Regions from separate parts of the Streptomyces sp. NPDC022910 genome, predicted to be linked through region 2. Evidence: riboswitches for the same ligand, from Rfam matches in the RefSeq annotation. Region 2 holds a riboswitch; the other holds the start of a gene.
The links. Region 2 has a riboswitch for thiamine pyrophosphate ahead of thiO (glycine oxidase ThiO). Riboswitches for the same ligand answer to the same signal wherever they lie in the genome.
Positions count from the first base shown of each region.

Region 1: linked by a shared signal. The riboswitch ahead of ACZ3TS_RS26880 (purine-cytosine permease family protein) and the one ahead of thiO (glycine oxidase ThiO) in region 2 are both predicted to bind thiamine pyrophosphate.

Region 1 covers NZ_JBVHHL010000032.1:20,699-35,471, forward strand. The annotation lists gene ACZ3TS_RS26840 (HAD-IIA family hydrolase) at 1-330, shown strand, start outside; gene ACZ3TS_RS26845 (sulfite exporter TauE/SafE family protein) at 345-1,118, opposite strand; gene ACZ3TS_RS26850 (thiolase family protein) at 1,177-2,370, opposite strand; gene ACZ3TS_RS26855 (WhiB family transcriptional regulator) at 2,522-2,782, shown strand; gene ACZ3TS_RS26860 (Dps family protein) at 2,779-3,261, shown strand; gene ACZ3TS_RS26865 (DUF3140 domain-containing protein) at 3,310-3,648, shown strand; gene ACZ3TS_RS26870 (HhH-GDP family DNA glycosylase) at 3,656-4,312, shown strand; partial or broken gene ACZ3TS_RS26875 (jacalin-like lectin) at 4,475-4,948, shown strand; TPP riboswitch at 5,040-5,134, shown strand; gene ACZ3TS_RS26880 (purine-cytosine permease family protein) at 5,126-6,520, shown strand; gene thiD (bifunctional hydroxymethylpyrimidine kinase/phosphomethylpyrimidine kinase) at 6,517-7,314, shown strand; gene ACZ3TS_RS26890 (SLC13 family permease) at 7,415-8,671, shown strand; gene gndA (NADP-dependent phosphogluconate dehydrogenase) at 8,841-10,280, shown strand; gene ACZ3TS_RS26900 (hypothetical protein) at 10,378-11,061, shown strand; gene ACZ3TS_RS26905 (ROK family protein) at 11,051-11,998, opposite strand; gene ACZ3TS_RS26910 (dipeptide ABC transporter ATP-binding protein) at 12,007-13,677, opposite strand; gene ACZ3TS_RS26915 (ABC transporter permease) at 13,674-14,552, opposite strand; gene ACZ3TS_RS26920 (ABC transporter permease) at 14,549-14,773, opposite strand, start outside.
Region 2 covers NZ_JBVHHL010000002.1:219,971-234,743, reverse strand. The annotation lists gene ACZ3TS_RS02900 (NAD(P)/FAD-dependent oxidoreductase) at 403-1,629, opposite strand; gene ACZ3TS_RS02895 (avidin-fold protein) at 1,663-2,013, opposite strand; TPP riboswitch at 2,065-2,176, shown strand; gene thiO (glycine oxidase ThiO) at 2,175-3,341, shown strand; gene thiS (sulfur carrier protein ThiS) at 3,338-3,538, shown strand; gene ACZ3TS_RS02880 (thiazole synthase) at 3,542-4,336, shown strand; gene pknB (Stk1 family PASTA domain-containing Ser/Thr kinase) at 4,452-6,365, shown strand; gene ACZ3TS_RS02870 (deoxyribonuclease IV) at 6,425-7,324, shown strand; gene ACZ3TS_RS02865 (DUF4396 domain-containing protein) at 7,402-7,929, shown strand; gene ACZ3TS_RS02860 (sulfite oxidase-like oxidoreductase) at 7,961-8,593, opposite strand; gene bfr (bacterioferritin) at 8,748-9,227, shown strand; gene ACZ3TS_RS02850 ((2Fe-2S)-binding protein) at 9,224-9,475, opposite strand; gene ACZ3TS_RS02845 (class II 3-deoxy-7-phosphoheptulonate synthase) at 9,626-10,978, opposite strand; gene ACZ3TS_RS02840 (HEAT repeat domain-containing protein) at 11,056-11,652, shown strand; gene ACZ3TS_RS02835 (DUF4265 domain-containing protein) at 11,656-12,117, opposite strand; gene ACZ3TS_RS02830 (RHS repeat-associated core domain-containing protein) at 12,137-14,773, opposite strand, start outside.

The DNA.
Region 1 (14,773 bases), on a different contig from region 2:
CTGTACTGGCGCACCGACCGCGGGCTGCAGCTCGACTCGGGGGCGTTCCTGCTCGGGCTCGAGAAGGCCGCCCACTTGGAAGCCGAGGTGACCGGCAAGCCGTCGCCCGCGTTCTTCGAGGCGGCCCTGGCCCATCTCGGGGTCGGCGCCGGTCAGGCGCTCATGGTCGGCGACGACATCGAGTCCGACGTCCTCGCGGCCCAGCGCGCCGGGATCACGGGGGTTCTCGTCAAGACCGGCAAGTATCTGCCGGAGACCCACCGGGCAGCGAGCGGCGCCCCCGATCACGTCCTCGACTCCTTCGCGGACCTCCCCGCGCTGCTCCGGTAGTCCGCCGGCCGCGCTCAGCGCAGCAGCAGCTGGACGGCGCCCACGACCGTCGCCGCGATCACCAACTGCTCGAACAGCCGCTGGTTGATCCTGTGCGCCGCCCACTTGCCGATGAACGCGCCCGGCACCACGAACACCGCGAGCGCCGCGTCCAGCAGCAGTGAGCGGCCGTCGATGAGACCGAGGCCCGCACTGAAAGGCACCTTGGAGACATTCACGATCAGGAAGAAGAAGGCGGAGGTGCCGAGGAAGCCGAGTTTGCGGAATCCGGCGGACAGGAGATACATCGACATCACCGGGCCGCCCGCGTTCGCCACCATCGTGGTGAAGCCGCCGAGGGCGCCGTACGAGCGGGCCTTGGCGCGGTCGGCGCGCGTGGTCACCGAGTCGGGTTCCTCGTTCTGGCCGGCGCTCCGGCGCCGCCACAGCGTGACCGCTGCCATCAGCAGCAGGATCGCGCCGATCGACGTCCGCACGATCCCGTCGTCGGCCCACACCAGGAACAGTGTGCCGAGGACCACACCCGCGGCGACCGCCGGGAACAGCCGCCACAACGTGGGCCAGTGGGCGTGCCGCCGGTAGGTGAGGACGGCGAGGACGTCACCGACGATCAGGACCGGCAGCAGGATGCCGGTCGAGGCGCGGGCCGGCAGGACGGCGGCGAAGATGGCGAGGCTGACCGTGTTGGCACCGCTCACGGCCGTCTTGGAGAAGCCGACGAGCAGCGCCGCGAAGGCCAGCGCGGCGAACCCCCACAGGGAGATGTCCCAGAGCGTCATCGTGTTCATGCGGGGACCGATGGTATGCCCACGCATGTGATCGCGTAAGGAGTGTCTCGCCAGGTGGCTACGGCTGGTGGCGTTCGACGAGCACGGAACTGCCCTGCCCGACGCCCACGCACATGGTGGCGAGGCCGCGGGCCGCGCCGGTGCGGCGCATGCGGTGGAGCAGGGTCGTCAGGATGCGTGCGCCCGAGCAGCCGAGCGGGTGGCCGAGGGCGATGGCACCGCCGGTCGGGTTGACCAGCTCGGGGTCGATGCCGAGGCGGTCGACGCAGGCGAGGGCCTGGGCCGCGAACGCCTCGTTGAACTCGGCCTCCTGGATGTCGCCGATCGTCCAGCCGACCCGTGCGAGCGCCTTCTCGGTGGCGGGGACGGGGCCGATGCCCATGATGTCCGGGTGGACGCCTGCCGAGGCACCCGCGACGTACCGGCCGAGGGATTCGAGGCCCAGCTCGTCCAGGGCCTCCTCGCTCACGAGGAGGAGTCCGGCCGCGCCGTCGTTCATGGGCGATGCGTTGCCCGCGGTGACGGTGCCGCCCGCGCGGAACACCGGCTTGAGGCGGGCGAGCTTCTCGTACGACGTGTCCTCGCGCACGCCTTCGTCGACGGTGACGACGACGCCGTCCGGCCTGGACACGGGCAGGAGTTCGGCGTCGAAACACCCGTTCTTGCGGGCATCCGCGGCACGACGGTGGCTGCGTAGCGCGAAGTCGTCCTGGCGCTCACGCGAAATGCCGTACCGCTCGGCGACCTCCTCGGCGGTCTCGCCCATGGACAGCAGGCCGTGGAGGTCCTTCATCGCCGGGTTGACCAGGCGCCAGCCGAGGCGGGTGTCGGCGGTCTCGATGCGGTGCGGCAGGGCCTCGTCGGGGCGGGGCAGCACGAACGGTGCGCGGCTCATGGACTCCGAGCCGCCCGCGAGCACGATGTCGGCCTCGCCCGCGGCGATGGTACGGGCCGCCGTCGTGACCGCCTCCAGGCCGGAGGCGCACAGCCGGTTGACCGTGGCACCCGGAACGGACTCGGGCAGCCCGGCGAGCAGGGCCGCCATACGGGCGACGTTGCGGTTGTCCTCGCCGGCCTGGTTGGCGGCGCCCCAGTAGACGTCGTCGATGCGGGCCGGGTCGAGCGCGGGCACGTCGGCGACCAGGCCGCGGATCACGCCCGCCGCGAGGTCGTCGGGCCGTACGGAGGAAAGGGCGCCGCGCAGCCGGCCGATCGGGGTGCGGCGGGCTGCCGCGAAGTGGACGGTACGCACGACGGAACTCCTGAGCGCCCTCGACGATAATTAGCACTGCTAGTTTTGGACTATAGACCGCCGGACGACCTCTCTGGAAGATCCCCGGCCGCCGTGCGAGGCCTGCTTGTCTCCGGGTTTCACCCCATCCGTCCCGGGCACCCGGGCGCGCATGGAGTGGTTGCGGCACGCGGCGTGCGTGGATGAGGACCCTGAGCTGTTCTTCCCCGTCGGGACGACGGGGCCGGCCCTGGTGGAGGCCGCCGGCGCCAAGCGGGTGTGCCGCCGCTGTCCGGTGATCGCCGAGTGCCTGGCCTGGGCCCTGCACACCGGACAGACGGCAGGTGTGTGGGGCGGCACCGATGAGAAGGAGCGCGCCGCACTGCTCCGGACCACGAGGAACCGACCGACGACAAGGAGAAGCACACGATGACCGTGGTGCACAGCACCCTGCCCGAGGCCGCACGGCGGGTCACCGGCAACGCCCTGCAGGAGACCCTGGTTGATCTGCTCGGTCTCTCCCTCATCGGGAAGCAGGCCCACTGGAACATCGTCGGACCGAGGTTCCGCTCGATCCACCTGCAGCTCGACGAGGTGGTGACCACGGCACGCTCGTACGCGGACACCGTGGCCGAGCGGGCGGCCGCGCTCGGCGTCCCGCCGGACGGACGGCCGGAGACCGTGTCCTCCGCCTTCGGCCTGCCGGGCGCGAAGGAGGGCTGGCTGCGCGACAACGAGGTCGTGGGGCTGATGGTGGAGTCGTTGGAGACCGCGATCGGTCGGCTGCGCAAGCGGATCGAGGACACCGAGAAGCCCGATCCGGTCACCCAGGACCTGCTGATCGGGCTCACCGCGGAGCTGGAGAAGCAGCGCTGGATGTTCGAGGCCGAGAACTGGCCGCGTAAGGACTGAAGTACACGGAGAGCGGAGCGGAACCACCGAGGGCGAGAGGAGTACGCCATGACCGACGCCCTGGAGCTGGACGCGTTGTGGGACGAGTTCCACCACGTGGTGAACATGACCTCCACGGAACTCGCGGCCTGGCTGCGGGTCCAGGACGCCGACGAGGACACCGAGCCGCTGCCCGACCAGGCCGGCCCCCCGACGGGGCGGCACCTGCTGGCGATCCTGCAGAAGCGGCGCATGGACCTCACCGACGACGACATCCGGGTGATGCGCGAGGTCGTGGAGACCGTCACGGCCCGGCAAGACCTGGAGAACGAACCCGAGGCCGAGGACGACGAGCGCCGCCACCAGTTGATGACACTCGGCCACGACCCGCTCAAACCGCCGCGGTGATGTCACCGTGAACCGCGAAGAGCGCGCGGCCCGCGTCCTCGAAGAACTCGTCAAGGAGCATGGCCGCACCTACGCCGAAGAGGCGGGCATCCGGCTCAAGGACGCGCCGCAGCCGCTCTACCGGCTGCTGCTCATGGCCATGCTCCTCAGCGCCCGCATCCGCACGTCGATCGCCCTGGCCACGGTGCGGGCGCTCCACGAGGCGGGCCTGCGGGATCCTCGTCGCATGGCCGAGGCGGACTGGCAGGAGCGTGTCGACGCGCTGGGGCGGGGCGGCTACCGGCGCTACGACGAGCGGACGGCGACCCAACTCGGCGACGGCGCGGAGCTGCTGCTGGAGCGATGGGGAGGCGACCTGCGGCGCATGCGGAAGGAGGCCGACGAGGACGTCTCCGCTCTGCACGGGCTGCTGCAGGAGATACCGGGGATGGGTCCGGCCGGCGCCGACATCTTCCTGCGCGAGGTGCAGCGGGTCTGGCCGGAGGTGGCGCCCTTTGTGGACGCCAAGGCCCTCTCCGGAGCGGAACGGCTCGGGCTGCCCAAGGACCCGGAGAAGCTGGTGGAACTCGCCAAAAGCACCGAACCGGCCGTACTGGCAGCCGCGTTGGTGCGGGCCGCCCTGGACAAGAAGGTGGCGGAGGACGTGCGGAAACGCGCCGAGTGACGGCAGTCGGGCAACGGCGGTCGCGGCCACCTCTGCCATCGGCCCCGACGGCGGTCGCGGCGGACGCTGCGGCGACCACCAGATGAAGTTTCGCCCGAACGGCAGAAAGCGCGTTCATCCACAGAGTTCGCCGCTAGGTTTTGTCATGCGCGCAACACCCCCGACCACGACCCGATCACCGCGACGTTCAGCTGGGCGCGCAACTCCGCCTTCCAGCTCAGCGACCAGTTCGGCGGGCCGCACGGCGACTACTACAACGACATCGACAGCGTCCCGGCGGCCGCCCGTGCCACGGTGATATCGCTGCGCAGCGGCTCCCGCGTCGACCGGATCGGCCTGACCCTGAGCAACGGCACCACGCTCGCCCACGGCGGCACCGGCGGTACGGCGTCGTCGCTCACGCTGGGCAGCGGCGAGTACGTGACGAGCGCGCAGCTCTGTGAAGGCCAGTACAGCGGCCGCACGAGGATCTTCTACGCGAAGTTCACGACCAGTCTCGGCCACAGTCTGGCCGGCGGAACCACGACGTCCGACTGCGTGACGCGCACGGCGCCCTCCAGCTGGCAGATCGCCGGATTCCACGGACGCTCCGGCGACGAGGCCGACAAGATCGGCTTCATCTACACCAGGCGCTGACGCGCCACGGCAGCGGGGAAGGGCCGCTGACCCATGTCGGGCAGCGGCCCTTCGTATGGCGCATCGCAGGGCTCGGGTTAGTCTTGCGGCCGTACCTGACACGGGGTGCCCCACCTGCGGGCTGAGATCACACCCGTTGAACCTGAACCAGTTCGTACTGGCGGAGGGATGTCTTTCATGCCATTGGCGCATGTATCCGGTGGGCTGCCCGCCGACGGCCGACGGGGCGTCTTCGACGGACGGATGCCCACCGCTCCCGGTGACCTCAGGGTCGAGGGGCACGGCATCGAACCGGTGCCGGAGAACAATCGCTACGGCGGCGCGGGCCGGCTGTTCACCGTGTGGTTCGCCCCGAACCTGACCATGACCGGTGTGTTCACCGGGACCATCGGCATTTCTCTCGGCCTCGACTTCACCACCGCGCTCGCCGCCGTCGTCCTGGGCACGGTGCTCGGTGCGGTGCCCACCGCCTATATGGGCACCTGGGGCAGCCGTACCGGCGCCGGTCAGCTCCCTCTGGCCCGGCTCGCGTTCGGGCGTGCGGTGGTGCTGCCCGGGGTGCTGCAGTGGCTGTCGTCGGTCGCCTGGGACGCGCTGATCGGACTGTTCGGCGGGGACGCGCTGGCGCGGCTGTGCGGCTGGCCGTTCTGGCTGGGCGTCCTGGTCATGATGCTGGGGCAGGGTGCCCTCGGGGTCCTCGGCTACGAGGCGATCCACCGGCTCCAGATCGTCATGACCTTCGTGCTCGCGGCCGCCTTCGCCCTGATCGCCGTGCGCATGCCGGAGGGCGTCCACCTCGCCACGGCGGGCAGCGCGCACGGTGCCGACCGGGTGGGCGCGTTCGTGCTGACCAGCACCATCGCGCTCAGTCTGGCGCTGTCCTGGGCCCCGTACGCCAGCGACTTCAGCCGCTATCTGCCGCGCGCCACCTCACGGTCCCGGATGTTCTGGTGCACGCTGCTCGGTCTCGTGGTGTCCTTCGTGGCCGTGCAGATCCTGGGTCTGTGGGGCGCTTCGGTGCTCACCGACCAGACGGCCGCGGGGGTGGACGAACTGCTGGGCGGGGGCACAGCGGGCGCGTTCGGGCTGCTGGCCGTGGCGCTGGCGGCGTTGTGCAGCAACGCCATGAACGACTACAGCGGGTCCCTGGCGCTGCAGACCGTCGGCGTGCGCGTGCCGCGTCCGGCGGCCGCGGCACTCGCCGCGGTGCTCGGCTTTCCGCTGGTGCTGTGGATGCACGCGGCCGACACCACGGCCCGCTTCCAGAACGTGCTGCTGTTCGTGGGCTACTGGATCCCCGGGTTCGTGGCGATCGTGGTCGTCGACTGGCTCGTGCGGCGCGGTTCCGTCACCGATCTGGCCGCAGCGACGGCCCGGCCGCGCTCCGTGTGGCCGCCGCTGCTGGCGTTCACCGGCGCCTTCGCCGCGGCGGTGCCCTTCATGGACACCGGCCTGTACGCGGGCCCGGTCGCCCACGCGCTGCACGGCGCGGACGTCTCGTACTACGTGGCGTTCCTGGTGGCCCTCGCCGTCTACGCCCCACTGCGTGTCCGAGAGGAGGGGCGGGCATGACCGCGCCGCCGCGCGTCCTGACGATCGCCGGGTCCGACTCCGGGGGCGGCGCCGGTATACAGGCCGACCTGAAGACCATGCTGGCGCTCGGCGCCCACGGGATGAGCGTCGTCACCGCGGTCACGGCGCAGAATTCCGTCGGTGTGCAGGGCGCCTGGGAGCTGCCCGTGGAGGCGGTGCGCGCCCAGTACCGCAGCGTCGTCGACGACATCGGCGTCCAGGCGGTCAAGACCGGCATGCTCGCCTCGCCCGCGCTGGTCACGACGGTGTCCGAACTGCTCGCGGACGTGGCGGCCCCGGTCGTCGTGGACCCGGTGAGCGTCTCCAAGCACGGCGACCGGCTGCTCGCCGACGACGCGCTGGAGGCCGTACGGACCCGGCTGCTGCCGCGGGCCACGGTGACCACGCCGAACCTGGACGAGGTCGCCGAGCTGACCGGCATCACGGTGACCGACGAGCCGGGCATGCGCCGTGCGGCCGCGCGGCTGCTGTCGTACGGGCCCAGATGGGTGCTCGTGAAAGGCGGTCATCTCTCCGGTGAGGCCGTTGACCTGCTGACCGACGGCCACGAGGAACACTGGCTGCGCGCTCCGCGCCACGACACCCGTCACACCCACGGCACGGGCTGCACCCTCGCCTCGGCCGTCGCCGTCGGGCTCGCGCAGGGCCTCGCGGTGCCGGAGGCGGTGCGGCGGGCCAAGGACTACGTCACGTCGGCGATCGCGGCGGGCTTCGCGCTGGGCGCCGGCATAGGGCCGGTGGACCACGGGTGGGCGCTGCGGGTGCAGGCGTGAAGGGGCACGGAACTTCGTCCGCCGCCTAGAATCGAGGTTTCACCGTCCGGCCTGATGTGATGGAGGGGCACCACCGCACCAGCTCAGGAAGGACCGAGCCCTGAACACCCCGCTCGCCGAGGCTCTCTCCATCGTCCTGCTCGTCGCCGTACTGGCCGCCGCGGTGGTGCGTCCGTTCGGGCTGCCGGAGTCGGCCGTGGCGGTTCCGGCAGCGGGAATCGCCATCGCGACCGGCGCCATCTCCCTGGATCACGCACGGGCCGAGGCCGAGCGCCTGGGCCCCGTGGTCGGCTTTCTGGCGGCCGTCCTGGTGCTGGCCCACTTCTGCGACGTGGAGGGGCTGTTCCGGGCGTGCGGCGCTTGGATGGCGCGATGGGCCGCGGGCAGTACCGGACGGCTGCTGACTGCGGTCTTCGCGCTCGCCTCGGCGATCACCGCGGTGCTCAGCCTGGACGCCACGGTCGTGCTGCTCACGCCCGTGGTGTTCGCCACGGCGGTCCGGATGGGCGCCCGTCCGAAACCCCACCTCTACGCCTGCACCCATCTGTCGAATACGGCGTCCCTCCTGCTGCCGGTCTCCAACCTCACCAACCTGCTCGCGTTCGGTGCGGCCGGGCTGAGCTTCACGCGCTTCGCCGCGCTGATGGCCCTGCCGTGGCTGGTGGCCGTCACCGCCGAGTACGTCGTCTTCCGGCGCTTCTTCCACCACGACCTGGACGCCGGAGCCACGGCCCCGGACCAGGGCGAGCCGCCGCGGCTTCCGCTGTTCGCGCTGGCGACGGTGGCCTGCACACTGGCGGGGTTCGTCATCGCTTCCGCTCTGGGTATCGACCCGGCGTGGTCGGCGCTGGCGGGGGCGCTGGTGCTGGCCGTGCGTGCACTCGTGCGGCGCCGGGCCACCCCGGTCACGGTGCTGCGTGCGGCGGCGCCGTCCTTCCTGGCGTTCGTGCTGGCCCTGGGCATCGTGGTGCGGGCGGTGGTCGACAACGGGCTCGCGGGCGCTCTCGGCCGGGTACTGCCCGACGGGACCACGCTGCCCGCCCTGCTCGGAGCCGCGGCCTTGGCGGCCCTGCTGGCCAACCTGATCAACAACCTGCCGGCCGTCCTGGTTCTGCTGCCGATGGCCGCCGCATCGGGCCCGGGCGCGGTGCTCGCCGTCCTGCTCGGCGTGAACATCGGCCCCAATCTCACCTACGCCGGCTCCCTGGCCACTCTGCTGTGGCGCCGCATCGTCCACCAGCACGAGCACACCGTCGACCTCAAGGAGTTCACCCGGCTCGGAGCGATCGCCGTACCGATCGCGCTGGCGGGCGCGGTGGTGGCGCTGTGGCTGTCCCTCCGCCTCATCGGAGCATGAAACGCCCGCCCGCCCCGGTCGGCGACGGAAGGTCCCGCTGCCTGCGCTGAGCAACTCCCGCCCCGCCGTCCGTACCTGAGCGGGACAGCGGTAGGAGCCGCACCGAGCGACATCCGCTCCGCCCGGGAGACACACGGGCGCGGCGGATCCTGGACCCAAGGAGCACAGCATGCAGGCGACCGCGCAGATCGGCGTCACCGGGCTCGCGGTGATGGGCCGCAACCTGGCCCGGAACTTCGCTCGACACGGGTACACCGTCGCCGTGCACAACCGCACCCCGACCAGAACGAAGACGCTGGTCGAGGAGTTCGGGCACGAGGGCGCGTTCGTGCCCGCCGAGACGGCCGAGGAGTTCGTGGCGGCGCTGGAGCGGCCCCGCCGCCTGATGATCATGGTGCAGGCGGGTGCAGCCACGGATGCCGTGATCGAGGAGTTCGCACCACTCCTGGAACCCGGCGACATGATCATCGACGGCGGCAACGCCCACTTCGCCGACACCCGGCGCCGTGAGCGGTCGCTGCGCGAGCGGGGCATCCACTTCGTCGGCGCGGGGGTCTCAGGCGGCGAGGAGGGCGCGCTGCACGGGCCGAGCGTCATGCCCGGCGGTTCACCGGAGTCGTATGCCTCGCTCGGGCCGATGTTCGAGAAGATCAGCGCAAAGGTGGACGGCGAGCCGTGCACCACCCACGTCGGCACCGACGGCGCCGGGCACTTCGTGAAGATGGTCCACAACGGCATCGAGTACGCCGACATGCAGCTGATCGGCGAGGCGTACGACCTGCTGCGCCAGGTGGCCGGGTTCTCCCCCGCGGCGATCGCCGAGATCTTCCGCGAGTGGAACAAGGGACGCCTCGACTCGTATCTGATCGAGATCACGGCGGAGGTGCTGTCCCATGTGGACGCCGCGACCGGCAATCCGTTCGTGGACGTCGTCGCCGACGCGGCCGGGCAGAAGGGCACCGGGCGCTGGACCGTGCAGACCGCGCTGGAGCTGGGCTCCCCGGTGACCGCCATCGCCCAGGCCACCTTCGCCCGCGCCGCTTCCGGCCAGTCCGCCCTGCGCGCCGCCTACGGGGGCCTGCCCGGCGGCACCAGCTGGGACCTGACCTCCTACGAGGCCGAGCGCTTCACCGCGCAGGTGGAACAGGCCCTGTACGCCTCGAAGGTGATCGCCTACGACCAGGGCTGGAAGATGATCCTGGACGCCGCCGACGAGTTCGGCTGGAAGATCGATCTCGGGTCGGTCGCGAAAATCTGGCGCGGCGGCTGCATCATCCGTGCGGCCTTCCTCGACCACATCCGCGCCGCGTACGCCGCCGATCCGGGTCTGGTCAGCCTGCTGTCCGACGCGGGGTTCGCGGCGGAGATCGCGGACGCCCAGGTGCCGTGGCGCGAGGTGATCGCCACCGCGGCTCGCCGGGGCGTGCCGGTGCCCGCGTTCTCCGCCGCGCTGTCGTACTACGACTCGCTGCGCGCCGACCGCCTGCCGGCCGCGCTCACCCAGGGGCAGCGCGACTACTTCGGCGCCCACACCTATCGGCGCGTCGACCGCGAGGGCAGCTTCCACACGCTCTGGGGCACGGCCGACCGCACGGAGACGGAGGCCTGAGGCCAACCACCACCGGTGCAGGAGCCGGGCTCCCGAGCAGGAGCCCGGCGCTCCCCCTTCGACGGACACTCGGGTACGTCGTACGACACTTACCCCCATGACTGACGTTCCGCAGAAGGCCAAGGTCCCCGCATGGCGGCGGCCGACCGACGGTGAGCACCGCTGGCAGGTTGCCGCGGTCATCGTGCTCATCATCGCCGCACAACTCGCGGAGCCCAGACGGTTCACCATCCACCCCCACTGGCTGCTGCCCGCAGTGGAGGGCGCCTTCCTGGCGGTGCTGCTGCTCAGCAACCCGGGCAGGATCAACCGTGAGTCCGTCGCCCTGCGGGCCGCGTCCCTGACCCTCGCGGCGGTCGCCAGCCTGGCCAACGCGTGGTCCCTGACCCTGCTCATCGCCGCTCTGCTCGCGGGGCACGAGGGGAGCTCAGCGGGCCCGCTGCTCCTCGTCGCCGCCGGTATCTGGGGCACCAACGTCGTGGTCTTCGCCCTGTGGTACTGGGAGTTCGACCGCGGCGGTCCCGTCGCACGGGCACACGCCCACCGCGCCCATCCCGACTTCCTCTTCCCCCAGATGCAGGCGCAGGAGTTGGTCAGCCGTAACTGGGAGCCGGCCTTTTTCGACTACTTGTACGTCTCCTACACCAACGCGACCGCCTTCAGCCCCACCGACACCATGCCCATGTCTCGGTGGGCCAAGCTGCTGATGCTCATGCAATCGGCCGTCTCCATCGTCACGGTCGTCCTGGTCGTGGCGCGCGCGGTGAACATCATGCGCTGACGTCCAGTACCGCCCGTGCCCGGGCCGCAGCGCCGAGGGCCACCGCGTCGCCGCCCAGGCGGGACGGCAGAGCGCGGACAGGGTGGCCGCTGACGGGAGGTTCGGCGACCAGAGCCTTATGGAGGACCGGTTCGAGCAAAGGCCAGGACCCGCTGACGCCGCCGCCGATCACGAAGGTCGAGACGTCCAGCAGGCCGGCCGTGAGCAGGATCGCGCGGGCGACGGCCGTCCCTGCGGCCTCATACACGGCGAGCGCGTCCAGGTCGCCCCGCCGTGCCGCCCCGGCGATCTCGCGGGCGGTGGACTCCCGCCCGGTGCGCTCGGCATAGCGCGCGGCGAGGGAGCGGCCGGAGGCCAGGGTCTCCAGGTGGCCTCGGCCGCCGCAGGTGCAGGGCAGGTCTCCGAAGCCGGGCACGTGGCCGATCTCGCCGGCCGCGCCGTGGGGTCCGTCGTAGAGCGCGCCGTCCAGCCACAGCGCTCCGCCGACCCCCGTGCCCAGCGTCATGCCGAGCACGTGTGCCTCGCCCGCGACGGCGCCCCGCGCCACCTCACCACGCAGGAACGCGTTGACGTCGTTGTCCAGGAACGCCGGGACACCGAAAGCCCGTTCGACCGTCGCCGTCACCGGGAAACCGGCCCAGCCGCGGAAGGAGTCGCTGGCCACCAGCACCTTCCCGGCCCGCGCGTCCACGACGCCCGCCGCGCCCACACCGACGCCGAGCAGCCGCGCAGGTGTACGGTCCAGCAGCCGTCGTAGCGCATCGAGCGCGGCGCCGACCATCGCCTCCCCGCCCTCGGCGGCAGGGGTCGGCACCCCCGCGCGGTCGACGACGTCCAGTTCCGGCGAGCACAGGACAGCCTGCGTGGTCGTACCTCCGATGTCGATTCCGGCGACAACAGCGGTCTGATGTCGGGGAGTTCGGCCCGGACCGGGCATCTCGTGCGTCACGCGGTGGCCCCCTGTCCGCCGGCGATCACGGACCCCGGGCGCTCCGTGCGGCGCCGGCGCTGGAGCACCGGATCCGGTACGGGCACGGCGGCGATGAGCCGGCGCGTGTACTCCGTCTCCGGGCGCAGGAGGGTGGTCATGGTCGGTCCCTGCTCCTCGACCCGCCCGGCCCGCAGGACGACGACCCGCTGGGCGAACCGCTGCACCACGGCCAGGTCGTGCGAGACGAACAGGCACGCGAACCCGAGCTCTTTCTGCAGTTCGCCGATGACCTCCAGCACCGTCTTCTGCACACTCACATCGAGCGCGCTGGTCGGCTCGTCCGCCACGAGCAGCCGCGGTTCGAGCACCAGGGCCCGGGCCAGGCTGACCCGCTGCCGCTGTCCCCCGGACAGCTCCCGTGGTCCCCGTCCTGCCAACTCCCCGGACAGCCTGACGAGTTCCAGCACCTCCGCGACCCGCGCCCGCCGCTCCACCGCCGTCATCCCGCGTCGGTGCACGCGCAGCGGCTCTGCCACGCACTCGGCGACACTCATCCGTGCGTCCAACGACGCCACGGGATCCTGGAGCACGACGCCCACCCCGGCCAGCAGTGCGCGGCGCGCGCGTCCCCGGGCCCGGCGCAGGTCCGTGCCGAACAGCGACACCGAGCCGGAGTCCGGCGCCACGAGACCCAGCGCGACCCGGGCCGCCGTCGACTTGCCGGACCCGGACTCGCCGACGAGGCCGACGGTCTCACCGGAGTGGACGGTCAAGGACACCTCCTGAAGTGCCTTGACGCTCCGTCGTCCCCGGCCGAAGTTCACCGAGATGTCCTGGAGCTGGACCACCGGCTCGGCGTCGGCCCGCGCCACCGGCGGCATCTCGTCGTCCTCCGGCCCGGTGACCGCCAGCCGGGGCACCGCCGCCAGCAGCCGCCGGGTGTACTCGTGCGTCGGCCGCAGCAGCACCTCGTCCACTGGACCGGTCTCCACGATCTCGCCGCGCAGCATGACGGCGACCCGGTCGGCGAAGTCGGCGACGACACCCATGTTGTGGGTGACCAGCAGCACGCCGGTGTCGGAGTCGGCGGCCAGCCCCCGCAACAGGTCGAGGATGTCGGCCTGCACGGTGACGTCCAGCGCCGTGGTCGGCTCGTCGGCGACCAGCAGACGGGGCGAGTTGGCGATCGCCATGGCGATGACCACCCGCTGCCGCTGCCCGCCCGACAGCTGGAACGGGAACGCGGACGCCCGCCGCTCCGGCTCCGGAATGCCGACCCGGCGCAGGAGTCCGACCGCCTCGTCGGCGGCCTCCTGGGCGGACACCCGCCGATGGTTGCGTATGACCTCGGCGATCTGCCTGCCGACCCGGGTCAGCGGATCGAGCGCGGTTGCGGGCTCCTGGAAGACCATGGAGGCCGTACGGCCGCGCAGTCGCGCCAGTTCCGCCTCACGGGCGCCGACGACCTGCGTCCCGTCGACCGTCACCCGCCCCGACGCCCGCGCGTTGCCGGGCAGCAGCCCCATCGCCGCGAGCGCAACCGTCGACTTGCCGGACCCTGACTCGCCGACCAGCGCGAGGGTTTCGCCGGGACGCACGTGCAGGGACACGTCGCGCACCGCCGGCACGTCGCCCGTGTCGGTCGCGAAGGTGACCGACAGGCCCTCCATGTTCAGGATGTTCATCCGCGTCCCCTGACGTCGAAGGCGTCGCGCAGCCCGTCGCCGATCGCGTTGAACGCGCATACGACGAGGATGATCGCGAGGCCCGGCGGAACGATCAGCCACCAGCGCCCGGAGTACGCGGCCGTCAGACCGGCCGACAGCATGCCGCCCCAGTCGGTCGACGGCGGCTGGACGCCCAGGCCCAGGTACGACACATAGGCGACGAGCAGGATCGCGTCGGCGACCTGGAACGTCGCCGCGACCACGATCGTCGACACCGAGTTGGGCAGGATGTGCCGCGCGATCGCGCGGCCGTGGGTGCCGCCGATCGCGCGCAGGGTGAGGACGTAGTCCCTGTTCTTGAGCGTGAGTGTTTCCGCCCGCACCAGCCGGGACGGCACCAGCCATGACACCAGCCCCAGGATGACGATCAGCCCGAGGGTGTCCGGGGTGGTGATGGCGGAGACGACCAGCAGGATGAACAGGGCGGGGATGGCGATGCCTGCGTCGACCACCCGCATCATCACCGCGTCCACCCAGCCGCCCGCATAGCCCGCGACCGCGCCCCACAGCGTGCCGATGACGGTCGCCAGGATCCCGGCCGCGAGCCCCACGAGCAGCGAGACCTTCCCGCCGTACATGAGCCGCCCCAGCTCGTCGTGTCCGACGGCGTCCGTGCCCAGCCAATGCTCCCCGCCGGGCGCGAGGTTGACCTGGGTCAGGTCCGTGTGGGTCTGGTCCGTCGAGTACAGCAGCGGGCCGACGAAGCAGAACAGCAGGAAGAGGACGACCACGACGAGCCCGGCGACCGCCAGCCGGTTGCGCGCGAAACGCCGCAGCGAGAGGCGATGACCGGAGGCCAGCTCCAGGGAGGGTGCCTGCACTACCGCGCTCATGTCCGGCCCGCCTTGACTCGGGGATCGACGATCCGCTGTACGACGTCCGCCAGCAGCGTGCCGACGACCGTCGCGACGGAGATGACGAGGACGCAGCCGAGCAGCACCGGATAGTCGGAGGACTGCGCGGCGCTCCAGAACAGAAGCCCCATTCCCGGGTAGTTGAAGAGCTGCTCGACGACGAGCGCGCCGCCGAACAGCACGGGCACGTAGTAACCAAG
Region 2 (14,773 bases):
CGGGGGTCGGCTGCTTCAGGGGCACAGCCCATCGCCTGCGGCGACACCCCCGGTCCAGCACGCCGCGGGCCTCCGGCGGGACGGGTGAACCGGCGCGCCGTGTCCTCCGGCGGGAGCAGTGAACCGGCGCAACGCACCCCGCCCGGCACCACGGTGCGCCTCCAGACAGGCAAGTCGCCCGCCGTCGGCCGCGCCGGCGGGGACGGTTGTCTCCGGGGCGGAAGCGGAAGCGGCGGTTGGGGGTGCCTCCGGCGCCGCCGTGTGTCTCCGACGGACACGTCCCATGAGCCGCGGGGTGGCATGCCCAGGCGCCGTCGGCTGACTCCCCACGCGCCGGGAACGGGATGCCGACCGCGCCATCGGGCCGGTCACCCTCGCGGCGGTCGGTGACGGAGTGGCCCGTTACGCCGTCGCCTCCTTCAGAGGGCGTGACGCGTCCGACAGGAGGTCCGGATCCATGGGGGTGCCTGATTCGATCAGGCGGCGGCCCTGGGCCAGGTCCCGGGGCCGGCCCACCGCCAGGAGGGCGACCAGGCGGTCCGAGCGCAGCCAGCACACCGACCAGGCCGCGCCCTCCGGGTCTCCGCGCCATACCGTCGTGTCGGCGGCCGCATGGTGGCCCACGTACTGGACGAAGCGGCCGAACTGCTCCGACCAGAAGTACGGCACCGGGTCGTACGCCACCGACGTCTCCCCGATGATGTTCGCTGCCACCGTGCGGGGGCCCTGCAGGGCGTTGTCCCAGTGGTGGACCAGCAGGCGCTCCTCGTAGCGCCCCGACGGGAAGGACGCACAGTCACCGACCGCGTACACGTCCGGTACAGAGGTACGCAGATGGTCGTCGGCCAGCACCTCACCGTGGACGCCGAGGGCGATGCCCGAGCCGGCGAGCCACGCCGTGGCCGGACGCGCTCCGATGCCTACGACCACCGCGCCCGCCGGCACCCGCGAGCCGTCGTCGAGCACCACCGCCCCCGGCTCGACGCGCTCCACGCGCGCGTGGGTGCGCAGCTCGGCGCCGCTGTCCGCGTACCAGGCCGTCATGCGCGCGGCCACCTCCTCGGGCAGCGCCCCCGCGAGGGGGCGGTCCGCGGCCTCCACCACGGTCACCGCGCAGCCCGCCTCGCGCGCCGCGGTGGCGAACTCGGCGCCGATCCAGCCGGCGCCCACGACCACGATGTCGTGCTGCTGGGCGAGGACCGGCCGCAGCCGCTCGGCGTCGTCCAGCGTGCGCAGCAGATGCACCCCGGGCACGCCCTCGGCGCCCGGCAACCGGATCGGCTCGGCACCGGTCGCGAGGACGAGGACGTCGTAGGGGACGGGCCCCTCCTCGGTGTCCAGCTCGTGCTCGTCGGGGCGTAGCCCGATCACCTCGCAGCCCAGTCGGAGTTCGATCTCCAGGGCCTCGAAGTCGACGTCGAAGGCGGACCCTTCGGCCTTGCCGAGCAGCACGGCCTTGGACAGCGGCGGCCTGTCGTACGGCTGGTGCGGCTCCGCGCCGATCAGTGTCACGCTGCCCGGGAACCCCTGTTCCCGGAGCGCCACAGCGGTCTGCACCCCGGCCATGCCCGCGCCCACGACGACGACGCGCCGTGTCGACCCGCCCCGTGCCTGCGTCTGCTCGCTCACCCTGATCACCATAGACAACTGACAGATTGTCAGTCAGCGGGCGTGCTGAGTGATCTGTTCCACAACACTCGTTCCGCTGCCCGGCTGCGACTCCCACTCCCACGACTCCTCCAGGCGCAAACGCCCGTCGGGAAGCTCCACCACCTGCGAGACACAGTGCCCGGACGACGTGGTCCCGTCCGTCTTGAGCTGCACGTACCGGAAGTCGAGGCGGTCACCTTCTCGTGTACCCACCAGATGACCGCGTACGACGTCGCCGCCCGCGTACTCGGCCCAGATCTCGCCGTCCTTCTCGTGGTACGTGAACCGGGTACGGGTTCCGACCTGACCTGGGGCCTGGTCCGCGAGAGGGGCCAGGACCAGACCGTCGAGCGATCGCGGCATCGAAGAGGCTCCCTTACTGAGACGAACGGACGCGGGCTAGGGTGGCCAACGTAAAGCACTCGCGGGAGCCCGGGCGCACCGGGCTGAGAGGGAGGCTGGCGGCCTCCGACCGTACGAACCTGATCCGGGTCATGCCGGCGAAGGGAGGGGGCTGGACGCCCATGTCGACCGTACCCACATCAGACGTCCTCGTCGTCGGGGGCGGGATCATCGGACTGGTGACCGCCTGGCGGGCTGCGCAGCGCGGGCTCGCCACGGCCGTGGTGGATCCCGAACCCGGCGGCGGAGCGGCCCAGGTGGCCGCCGGGATGCTCGCCGCCGTCACCGAACTGCACTACGGGGAGCAGACACTGCTCGCCCTCAACCTGGAGTCCGCGCGCCGCTACCCGGACTTCGCCGCCGAGCTGACCGAGGCCACCGGCCAGGACCTCGGCTACCGCCGGTGCGGCACGCTCGCCGTCGCACTCGACGCCGACGACCGCGCCCACCTGCGCGAGCTGCACGCCCTGCAGCAGCGGTCCGGCCTCACGTCGGAGTGGCTGAACGGGCGCGAATGCCGTCGCCTGGAGCCGATGCTCGCGCCGGGCGTGCGCGGGGGGCTCAGGGTCGACGGCGACCACCAGATCGACCCGCGGCGCCTCGTCTGCGCCCTGGTCACGGCGTGCGAACGCGCCGGAGTCGTCTTCCACCGGGTGTGGGCCGAGCGGCTCGCGGTGGTACGGGAGCGGGCCGCCGGGGTCAGGACCGCCGACGGCACCGACCTCGCCGCCGGGCAGGTCGTCCTGGCCGCGGGCAGCCTCAGCGGGCAGCTCGCGGGCGTCCCGGACGAGGTCCTGCCACCCGTACGCCCGGTGAAGGGGCAGGTGCTGCGGCTGACCGTGCCGAAGCGGTACGCGCCGTTCCTGAGCCGTACCGTGCGTGCCGTCGTCCGCGGCGGCAGCGTCTACCTGGTGCCGCGCGAGAACGGCGAGCTGGTCGTCGGCGCCACCAGCGAGGAGCTGGGCTGGGACACGACGGTCACCGCCGGCGGGGTGTACGAGCTGCTGCGCGACGCGCACGAGCTGGTCCCCGGGATCAGCGAGCTGCCGCTCACCGAGACCCGGGCCGGACTGCGCCCGGGATCCCCGGACAACGCCCCGCTGCTGGGTCCGACGGCGCTGGACGGTCTGCTGCTGGCCACCGGGCACTACCGCAACGGCGTCCTGCTCACCCCGGTCACCGGCGACGTCATGGCCCACGTACTGACCACCGGCGCGCTCCCGGACGAGGCCCGCCCCTTCACTCCCCGGCGCTTCGCCGCCGCCGCACTCACGGAGCAGCCCGCATGAACATCTCGGTCAACGGGGAGCGCCGCCAGGTCGCTCCCGGTATCGCCCTCGACGCCGTCGTGCGGACCCTCACCGCGGCCCCCTCGGGCGTGGCCGCCGCCCTCAACGAAACCGTCGTCCCGCGCGCGCAGTGGCCGTCGACGTCCCTCTCCGAGGGGGACCGCGTCGAGGTCCTCACCGCCGTCCAAGGAGGCTGACCCATGGCCGACGATCCCTTCGTCCTCGGTGGTACGACCTTCTCGTCCCGGCTGATCATGGGCACCGGCGGCGCGCCCAGCCTCGATGTGCTGGAGCGGGCGCTGGTGGCGTCCGGCACGGAGCTGACGACGGTCGCGATGCGGCGTGTGGACGCCTCGGTGCACGGATCGGTCCTGTCCGTGCTCGACAAGCTGGGCATCCGGGTGCTGCCCAACACCGCGGGCTGCTTCACGGCGGGCGAGGCGGTGCTCACCGCCCGCCTCGCGCGCGAGGCTCTCGGCACGGACCTCGTCAAGCTGGAGGTCATCGCCGACGAGCGGACCCTGCTGCCCGACCCGATCGAGCTGCTGGACGCGGCCGAGACACTGGTCGACGACGGTTTCACGGTGCTGCCGTACACGAACGACGACCCCGTCGTCGCCCGGAAGCTGGAGGACGTCGGCTGCGCCGCGATCATGCCGCTCGGCTCCCCGATCGGCTCCGGGCTCGGCATCCGCAACCCGCACAACTTCCAGCTGATCGTGGAGCACGCGCGCGTGCCGGTCATTCTGGACGCGGGCGCGGGTACGGCGTCGGACGTGGCGCTCGCCATGGAACTGGGGTGCGCGGGTGTCATGCTCGCCTCGGCGGTGACCCGGGCGCAGGAGCCGGTGCTGATGGCGGAGGCGATGCGGCACGCGGTCGAGGCGGGCCGGCTCGCGCGGCGTTCGGGCCGTATCCCCCGCCGGCACTTCGCGGAGGCCTCGTCCCCCACGGAGGGCATGGCTCGGCTGGACCCGGAACGGCCCGCCTTCTGAGGCCACCCTGCGCGCCCGCGGGCGGGTGCGGCGTGCGTCACAGGTCCGCTGCAGTCGGGCCCCGGTATCACCGGAAGGGCCGGGTCCGACGGCGTGCCCTCGTAGACTCACCTGCGTGGACACGACCCTTCAGGACCCCCTCGTCGGGCAGGTGCTCGACGGCCGCTACCGCGTCGACGCGCGCATCGCGGTCGGCGGGATGGCCACGGTCTACCGGGCCGTGGACACCCGCCTCGACCGCGTACTCGCGCTCAAGGTGATGCACCCGGCGCTGGCCGCCGACGGTTCGTTCGTCGAGCGCTTCATCCGCGAGGCCAAGTCGGTCGCGCGCCTCGCCCATCCCAACGTCGTACAGGTCTTCGACCAGGGCACCGACGGGTCGTACGTCTACCTCGCGATGGAGTACGTCGCCGGGTGCACCCTGCGCGACGTGCTGCGCGAGCGCGGGGCGCTGCAACCGCGCGCCGCCCTCGACATCCTGGAGCCGGTGCTGGCCGCCCTGGGCGCCGCACACCGTGCCGGGTTCGTGCACCGCGACATGAAGCCGGAGAACGTCCTCATAGGGGACGACGGCCGGGTCAAGGTGGCCGACTTCGGTCTCGTCCGGGCCGTGGACACCGTCACGAACACGACGGGCGCCGTCCTCGGCACGGTCTCCTATCTCGCGCCGGAGCAGATCGAGCAGGGCACGGCCGACCCGCGGGTCGACGTGTACGCGTGCGGGGTCGTCCTCTACGAGACGCTCACCGGCCTCAAGCCGCATCACGGCGACTCCCCCGCCCAGGTGCTCTACCAGCACCTGAACGAGGACGTGCCGCCTCCGTCGGCCGCCGTGCCGGGGCTGCCGTTCGAGCTCGACGAGCTGGTCGCGACGGCGACCGCCCGCAATCCCGAGCTGCGCCCTCAGGACGCGGTGGCACTGCTCGGCCAGGTCCTCGAGGCGCGCAGCGCGCTCACCGCCGAGCAACTCGACGTGGTACCGCCGCGGGCCATCGCCCAGGCGCACGACAACGCCGAGGACCGTACGAGCGTGATCCCGCGTCTGCTCCCGGTCAACCCCGTCCATGAGGACGACGAGGTGGTGCTCAACCGCACGAGCCGGCTGGAGATGGCGCCGCCGGAGCCCGCCGGGCGCTCCCGGCGCCCCCGGCAGGGGCTGCTCGCACTCGTCATCGCCGTGCTGGTGGTGTTCGGCATAGGCGCCGGCGTCTGGTACATCAACTCCGGCCAGTTCACCAAGGTCCCCCCGCTGCTCGCGAAGACCGAGGCTCAGGCCCGGGAGCAGCTCAAGCAGGCCGGGCTCGAGGTCAAGCAGGTCAAGCACGCCTACAGCGACACGGTCAAGCGCGGCACAGTGATCAGCAGCGACCCGGCGACGGGCGCCCGGATCCGTTCCAACGACTCGGTGACGCTGACCCTCTCGGACGGCCCCGAGACGGTCGAGGTCCCCGACCTGAAGGGCTACCGGCTGGACAAGGCGCAGGCGCTGCTGACGAAGGACGGCCTGGTCGCGGGCATGGTCACGCGCGAGTTCAGCGAGGACGTGCCCAAAGGTTTCGTGATGGGCACGGACCCGGAGGCCGGCACCGAGCGGCACAGCGGCTCGGCGATCGCGCTCACCGTGAGCAAGGGCAGCCCGGTGGAGGTCCCCGAGGTCACGGGCTCCTCCGTCGACGACGCCACGGCGGAGCTGCAGGACGCGGGCCTGCAGGTGAAGATCGCCGACACCCAGGTCACGTCCGAGTTCGACGCCGGACAGGTGGCGCAGCAGTCGCCGGGCGCGGGCAAGGAGGTCGGCCAGGGCGACACGGTCACGCTGACGATCTCCAAGGGCCGCGAGATGGTCGAGGTGCCGGACGTGGTCGGCGACAACGTCGACGACGCGAAGAAGACCCTGGAGGACGCGGGCTTCCAGGTCGAGGAGGACCGCGGCCTGCTGGGCCTGTTCGGCGACACGGTCAAGAACCAGTCGGTGAAGGGCGGCCACAAGGCGCCGAAGGGGTCGACGATCACCATCCGGATCCGCTGACGGGCACGCCCCGAAGACCGCCCGGAGGGGCGCCCGGGTGCACATGACACCCTTGAAGGGTGACAACCCAGCAGTCCCATGGCACCCTCGGCACCTCCGGTGTCTCCCGCAACCCCATCGGCGGCCACGTCCCCGTGGCCGGCGGCCTGAACTCGGTCGGGCTGACCTACGCACGTGCTCTCAAGGCCGAGACCGTGCAGGTCTTCGTCGCCAATCCGCGCGGCTGGGCGACGCCCATCGGCAGTCCACGGCAGGACGAGGAGTTCCGGGCCGCCTGTGCCGCCGAGTCGATCCCGGCATACGTCCACGCGCCGTATCTGATCAATTTCGGCTCGCACACCGAGGCGACCGTCGAGAGGTCCGTGGAGTCCTTGCGGCACTCGTTGCGCAGGGCCCGTGCGATCGGGGCGCTGGGCGTAGTGGTGCACACCGGCAGCGCCACCGGCGGCCGGGACCGGACCGTCGCGTTGAAGCAGGTGCGCGCGCACATACTGCCCCTGCTGGACGAGTTGACGCACGACGACGACCCCTTCCTTCTGCTGGAGTCGACCGCGGGCCAGGGGGCCTCCCTGTGCTCGCGCACCTGGGAGTTCGGGCCGTACTTCGAGGCGCTCGACGCGCATCCCAAGCTGGGCGTCTGTCTCGACACCTGCCATGTCTTCGCCGCCGGGCACGACCTGACCGGGCCGAGCGGAATGCATCAGACGCTGGACCTCCTGGTGGACACCGTCGGCGAGGGGCGGCTCAAGCTGATCCACGCGAACGATTCGAAGGACGTGGTCGGCGCCCACAGGGACCGGCACGCGAACATCGGCTCCGGCCACATAGGCGAGGACCCGTTCCGCGCGCTGATGACCCACCCGGCCACCGAGGGCGTCCCCCTGATCATCGAGACGCCGGGCGGCAAGGAAGGGCACGCGGCGGACGTGGAGCGCCTGAAGAAACTGCGGGACGGCTGACCCTGGAGAAATACCCCCTGGGGGTATATGGTTCTGTCTGGTGACAGGAACCGCTGCCTGACATTTGGGGGCCGGCCATGCAGCACGAGGCGCACACCGACCACGCATCGCACACAGAGCACGCCCACCACGAGCACGCCGACCAGGGGCACGGCCATGGCATCGGCCAGGTGACCTGGTCGATGGCAGCCCAGGCCACCCTCCACTGCCTCACCGGGTGCGCCATCGGCGAGGTGCTCGGCATGGTGCTCGGCACCGCGTTCGGATGGGGCAACTGGCCGACCATGGTCCTGGCGATCGCGCTCGCCTTCTTCTTCGGCTACTCGCTCACCCTGCGCGGCGTCCTCAGGGCGGGCGTGGACTTCCGGACCGCCGTCCGCGTGGCCCTCGCCGCGGACACCCTCTCCATCGCCGTGATGGAGCTGATCGACAACGGCGTGATCGCGCTGTGGCCGTCCGCGATGGACGCGCACCTGGACGACGCGCTGTTCTGGGGCTCGCTCGCGGTATCGCTCGTCCTCGCCTTCGTCCTCACCACGCCCGTCAACAAGTGGATGATCGGCCGCGGCAAGGGCCACGCGGTGGTGCACCGGTACCACCACTGACGGGCACGCCGACCCGCACGTTCACCGGGAGTCAGAGCTCGGGGCCGTCCCCGGGCTCCTCCTGGTACGAGTAGCGCTGTTCCTTCCACGGGTCGCCGATGTTGTGGTAGCCGCGCTCCTCCCAGAAGCCGCGGCGGTCGGCGGTCATGTACTCCACGCCGCGGACCCACTTGGGACCCTTCCAGGCGTAGAGATGCGGGACGATCAGGCGCAGCGGGAAGCCGTGTTCCGCGGTGAGCAGCTCGCCGCCCTTGTGGGTGGCGAAGATGGTGCGGTCCGAGGCGAAGTCGGTGAGACGCAGGTTCGAGCTGAATCCGTACTCCGCCCAGACCATGACATGGGTGACCGTGGGCGCGGGCGGGGCGATCTCCAGGATCGTACGGGCCGGGATACCGCCCCATTCCGCCCCGAGCATGCTGAACTTCGTGACGCAGTGCAGATCGGCCACGACGGTCGCGTACGGCAGGGACGTGAACTCCCCGTGGTTCCAGCAGTGCTTCTCGCCGTCCGCGGTGGCGCCGAAGACCCTGAATTCCCAGCGCTCGGGCCGGAACTTGGGTACCGGACCGTAGTGCGTGACCGGCCAGCCCCGCTGCAGTCGCTGTCCCGGCGGAAGCTCGGACCGTGCTGCTTCTCCAGATTCGCGCTCCACCGGATGACCCATGACTCCATCCTGACAGACCGCGGAGGGTGCACATGACCAGCCAGCGCCTGAATCGGGCAACTCGTACTAAGTGTGAACTTACTGGACGCCCCTCCATGCCGGTGCAATCATGCGGCGCAACCGGCCAGTCCCCCGCTTGGAAGGAGCCCGCGCGATGCAGGGCGACCCGGAGGTCATCGAATTCCTCAACGAGCAGCTCACCGGCGAGCTGACCGCGATCAACCAGTACTTCCTGCACGCGAAGATGCAGGAGAACTTCGGCTGGTACAAGCTCGCCAAGTACACGCGGCACGAGTCGTTCGACGAGATGAAGCACGCGGAGGTGCTCACCGACCGGATCATCTTCCTGGAGGGTCTGCCGAACTACCAGCGGCTCTTCCATGTGCGGGTGGGGCAGACCGTGAAGGAGATGTTCGAGGCCGACCGGCAGATCGAGGTCGAGGCGATCGACCGGCTCAAGCGGGGCATCGAGGTCATGCGGGAGAAGGGCGACATCACGTCCGCGAACATCTTCGAGTCGATCCTCGAGGACGAGGAGCATCACATCGACTATCTGGACACCCAGCTGGAACTCGTGGAGAAGCTCGGCGAGGCCCTCTACATCGCACAGGTCGTCGAACAGCCGGAGAGCTAGGCCGCTTCTTCCAGACCTTCCAGGCCACCCACGTCGGCGAGCACCGGCTTCCCCTGGTCGGCGAGCTCACGGCGAGGGCAGGCGCCTCGACCCAGCAGCGCCTGGATCCGCCGGACGCACGAGCCGCAGTCCGTGCCCGCCTTGCAGGCCGACGCTATCTGCCGGGGAGTACAGGCGCCGTTCTCCGCGTGCCGCTTCACCTGCTGCTCGGTGATGCCGAAGCAACTGCAGACATACACGCGGTTCACCTCCCGGCGGAATCCATGGGTCGTGCCATCCCGACTGATCGGTGAGGCAAACCTAACCTTACCTGTTGCACAGGACCCGCAAAAGTGAGAGGGGGCGTGGATCGTATGTGATCCACGCCCCAGTTCGTCTCTCCGTGACAGCCGCGGCGGCTACTGGTCCCGGTACATCTCCGCGACAAGGAACGCCAGGTCGAGGGACTGGCTGCGGTTCAGACGCGGGTCGCACGCCGTCTCGTAGCGCTGGTGCAGATCGTCGACGAAGATCTCGTCGCCGCCGCCCACGCACTCGGTGACGTCGTCACCGGTCAGCTCCACGTGGATGCCACCCGGGTGCGTGCCCAGCGCCTTGTGGACCTCGAAGAAGCCCTTGACCTCGTCGAGTACGTCGTCGAAGCGGCGCGTCTTGTGGCCGGAGGCCGCCTCGAAGGTGTTGCCGTGCATCGGGTCGGTCACCCAGGCCACCACCGCACCCGACGCGGTGACCTTCTCGACCAGCTCGGGGAGCCGGTCGCGGATCTTGTCGGCGCCCATACGGACGATGAAGGTCAGCCGGCCGGGCTCACGCTCCGGGTCGAGGCGGTCGATGTACTGCAGCGCCTCCTCGGCCGTGGTCGTCGGACCGAGCTTGATGCCGATCGGGTTGCGGATCCTGGAGGCGAACTCGATGTGCGCGCCGTCCAGCTGCCGGGTGCGCTCACCGATCCACACCATGTGTCCGGAGACGTCGTACAGCTGTCCGGTGCGCGAGTCGACCCGGGTCAGGGCCGACTCGTAGTCGAGCAGCAGCGCCTCGTGCGAGGCGTAGAACTCGACGGTCTTGAACTCCTCCGGGTCCGCCCCGCAGGCGTGCATGAAGTTCAGCGCGTTGTCGATCTCCCGCGCCAGCTGCTCGTAGCGCTGACCGGACGGCGACGACTTCACGAAGTCCTGGTTCCAGGCGTGCACCTGGCGCAGGTCGGCGTAGCCGCCGGTGGTGAAGGCGCGCACGAGGTTGAGCGTCGAGGCGGACGCGTTGTACATCCGCTTCAGGCGCTCCGGGTCCGGGACCCGGGCCTCCTCGGTGAAGTCGAAGCCGTTGACGGAGTCACCCCGGTAGGTCGGGAGCGTCACACCGTCGCGGGTCTCGATCGGCTTGGAGCGCGGCTTGGAGTACTGGCCGGCGATCCGGCCGACCTTCACGACCGGCACGGAGGCGGCGTACGTGAGCACGGCGCCCATCTGGAGCAGGGTCTTGAGCTTGTTGCGGATGTGATCGGCGGAGACGGCGTCGAAGGCCTCGGCGCAGTCGCCTCCCTGGAGCAGGAACGCCTCGCCCCTGGCGACGGCTCCCATCCGGGCACGCAGCTGGTCGCACTCGCCCGCGAAGACGAGCGGCGGATACGACTCGAGGTCCGCGATCACTGCGCGCAGAGCCTCGGGGTCGGGGTACTCGGGCTGCTGCGCCGCGGGCAGGTCTCGCCAGGTGTCGCCAGCGCTCGCGCTGGTCTTAGCGTTCACGGTCACGACGTCAACATTACGGGGTGATGTCATGACTCCCGCCCCGCGCTCAGCAAGTGAGACGACGGATACGCTCTGCGGACATGGGAACGGACACCGACGCGCTGCTCGAACAGCTCTCCGACCGCCGCTCCCCGCGGCGCCGCGCCGCCGCGAAACGGCTGGGGCAGACCGGTGACACCGCCGCGGGCCCCGCTCTCCTCGACGCGCTGCGCGCCGAGATCGCGGACGCCCGTACCTGGGAGACGCAGTACGAGATGGCGCTGGCCCTCGGCCTGTGCCGCCATCATGAGGCGTTGCCGTTCCTGCGTGAGCTCGCCGGGCGGCCCTTCGCCGCGACGATGGTGTATGTCGCCATCGGCGAGTCCGTCGTCCGGCTCGCGGGCGATCCGGCGCAGGCCGCGCTGTGGTGCCTGGAGCAAGGGCCCGAGATGCTCGCCGACGGGGCGCTGCGCGGCGTGGCCCGCCTGGGGCTCGTACCGGAGGAGCCGGTGCGGAACGCGATCCTCGACTTCGTCGAGCGCACTCCCCGGGAGCACCACCTGCGCTACTGGCCGGCCGTTGCGGCGGCCCGCTGGCCGGGCCGCCGCGCGCGGTCCTACCTCAAGAAATGCGCCCGGGGGCCACGCGAGGACGTGGCGGAGGCCGCCCGCGCTTCACTCGCGCAGGCGGCCGGGTGACGTTCAGTCCTCGAGCCACCAGTTGAGCGGTTCGCCGTCGTCCGCGAAGACGTTGGCGTAGGTCCACTGGCCCTCGGGCACGGCCGCCGCGTAGGCGTGGAAGGCCCCCTCGATGGCCGGGAAGCCCGCCGTCGCCGGGACCGTGTACACGCAGAAGGTGTGCCGATCGTCCCGGGTTGCGCTGCGGCTGTCGAGCCACCCGCCCAGTGCCTTGACCCGCTCGGTCAGTTCGCCGAGCCGCTCCTCGGCCCCGGCCGGGCCGCTGACCTGGACCGCCACGTTCCCGCCCCGGCCGATGACGGTGAAAGAACCGTCACCGGCAACGACGAGGACGTCACCGGCCGCCGCGCCCCGCGCCAGGCCCGGCGAGCCGAGGAGCCGCCAGCGGCCGGCCCCCAGCTCACGGGCGGGCACGTCCTCGCTGACGGGGCGGCCGGACGGGCCGGTCGCGACCAGCAGCCGCACGGTGTCCCCACTGGTCGGGCTAGTCGGTTCTGCCGAACCCGGCACCGCAACTCCCTCGCTCGTAGCACGACATGCCCGGACTTGGCCTGCCGCGGTTCTGTGCGCTGCTGTTGCAGGCAGCGCCCTCGAGACAGGCGTTGTAGCGCGAGAGGTTACCGCCCTCGGACGTGGGCACGTTGCGGTGCCCCACCTGGACGTTGTCAGGATTCCGGGTGGTCTGTCCGCAGCGCCAGCAGGTGTAGACACCGCCCGCCTCGTCGGCCTCGGCGAGCAGTTGTCGGCGTACGGCATCCTGACCGGCTCTGGATCCCGGGACCGTCGGCCCGGTGGACAGGGCGATCTCCTTGGCGGTCGCGCCCTCGCCGTCGGAGAGGACGCGCCCGCCGCCGCCCATGGGCTGCCGGGTGGCCGGGCGCGGAGCCCGTCCGACGGTGTCCTTCACCACCTTCGCGGCGGCGGCGACCTTGCTGCCGCCGGCCCGGAGCGCGTTGGACACCGCCCGGCCCGACTTGGCCGCGGCGCCGGTGAGGGCCGAGGCCGCCTTGCTGGTCGCGGTCGAGACGGCCTTGCCGACCGAGGTGGCCGCGACAGCGTCGACCGCGCGGGAGGCGACCGCGCTCACGCCCTTGCCGAGGACGCCGCCGAGCGCACCGGCCGCCGCGCCGATGCCGACCCGCATGCCGAGACCGCCCCAGGAGAAGTCGGTCTTGCCCTCGGCGACGTCGACGCCGTACCCGGCGGCCGCACCGGCCGCGCCCGCCGCGACACCGGCCACCACCAGGCAGCCCACGCCGGTGGAGCACAGCGCGCCGACCGCGATGCCGACGCCGATGCCGACGGCGACATCCGCGATGAGGCCCTTGTTCTCCTTGGCCCAGTCCCAGGCCGCCGAGGCGCCTTCCTTGACCGCGTTCCACGCCCCGGACAGCGACCACAGGCCGGTCGGGTCGACGTACAGGATCGGGTTGTTGGCGCCGTAGGAGTACGGGTTGGCCGCCTGCGCCGAGGAGTTGTCGACGGCCGGGTCGGTGGAGATGAACCGGCCGAGGTCGGCGTCGTAGTAGCGGGCGCCCAGTTCGTTGAGGCCGGTCGTGGGGTCCCTGGTCTTGTCGAGCCAGCCGTGGTCCGTCGGCGGAAGGGCCGAGCCGGCCCGGATCTCGCCGAACGGGTTGTAGTACGTGCGCTCGACGAGGTTCGTGCCGGCCGGAACGGCGATCTGCGCCGAGCCCTGGGTGTCGTTCAGCTGCCACTTCAGCACGCCGCTCGGCAGCCGGACGGCGACGGTCGTGGACTCGACGTTGTAGTAGCGGGTGCCCTTGGCGATCCCCAGCGCGACGGTGATCTCCTGGCCGTCGATGTAGAGAGTGGCCACGCCCAGCGGGTCGATGCGGGCGAGCCGGGTGCCGTCGGGCGCGTGGACGAAGCGGGTGTGCTCGACCAGCTTGGCGGTGACCTTCTCCAGCCGCTGCTGCGCGTCCCAGTCGTACGTGGTGGGCAGGAGGCCCTGGACCTTCTTGCTGAGCGCGCCGTCGGCGTCGTACGTGAAGCGGTCGTGGCCCGCCTCGGTGACGGCGTGCGGGTGGTCCGGGTCGTCGTACTCATAGGTGGTCGTGCCCAGAAGACCGCGCTGGGAGGTGATGTTGCCGTCCGGGCTGTAGGTCCAGGACTGGTTGTATCCGGCCGGCCCCTCGTGCGTGGTGGTGGAGTCGGCGTCGGAGCAGTCGGTGCGCTCGGTCGTCCAGGCGTGGTCGAGCCGGTTCAGCGCGTCGTACGTGAAGCAGCCGGCTACGGGCTCGTGCAGGGAGGTGTCGGTGACGGAGGTGAGGTTGCCCGCGTCGTCCCAGGCGTAGGTGTCGTCCTGCCGGGCCTCCAGGTCGTCGGAGAGCGGCTTTTGGACGAGGGTCTGGATGCGGGACAGCCGCTGGGTGCCGTCCTCATAGGCATAGGCGCGGCGCAGCGTCAGGTGGGGATTGGCGTAGTCGCGGCTGGCGAGCTTGCCGTCGGCGGCATAGCCGGTGGCGCTGACGTAGCCCGTCCGGATCTCCTTGCCGGTGAGCGGGTCGGTGACGGTGCCGTCGAGGGTGACGGGGTTGCCGAGCCGGTCGTAGCCGGTGCTCACCGTCTCTGCGGGGGTGCCGATGGCCGCGTCCGGGTACTCCTTGCTCACCACGTGATCGGCGGCGTCGTAGCCGTAGCGGACGGTGAACTTCTGGTCGTGCAGGGAGCCACCGAGACCCGCCGGGAAGCTCCAGGTGCGCCCGGTGACCCGGCCTCGCGGATCGAATCCGCCGGCTGCGATCGTGTATTTCTTGCCGTCCTGGTAGGTGGTCTGGGCGGTGTTGCGCCCGATGGAGTTCGGCACGTCGGGGTCGTCGTACGTCCAGGACGCGGTCTTCTCGCCGCTGCCGGAGGCGCCGGCCCAGCGGGTGACCGGACGGTTCAGGGCGTCGAAGTCGGTGGAGACCGCCGGGGCAGCGGAGTCGATGTGCTTCGCGTCCCAGGTGGCGACGGTGTTGCCGTTGCCGTCGTAGCGGGCCCGCGAGCGGCCGGAGTCGGCGTCCTGGGCGGCGGTCCTGCGGTTCAGCAAGTCGTACTCGTAGGACGACCTGTGGCCCGCGGGATCGGTGCTGGAGGCCACCTGGTCGGCCGGCGTGTA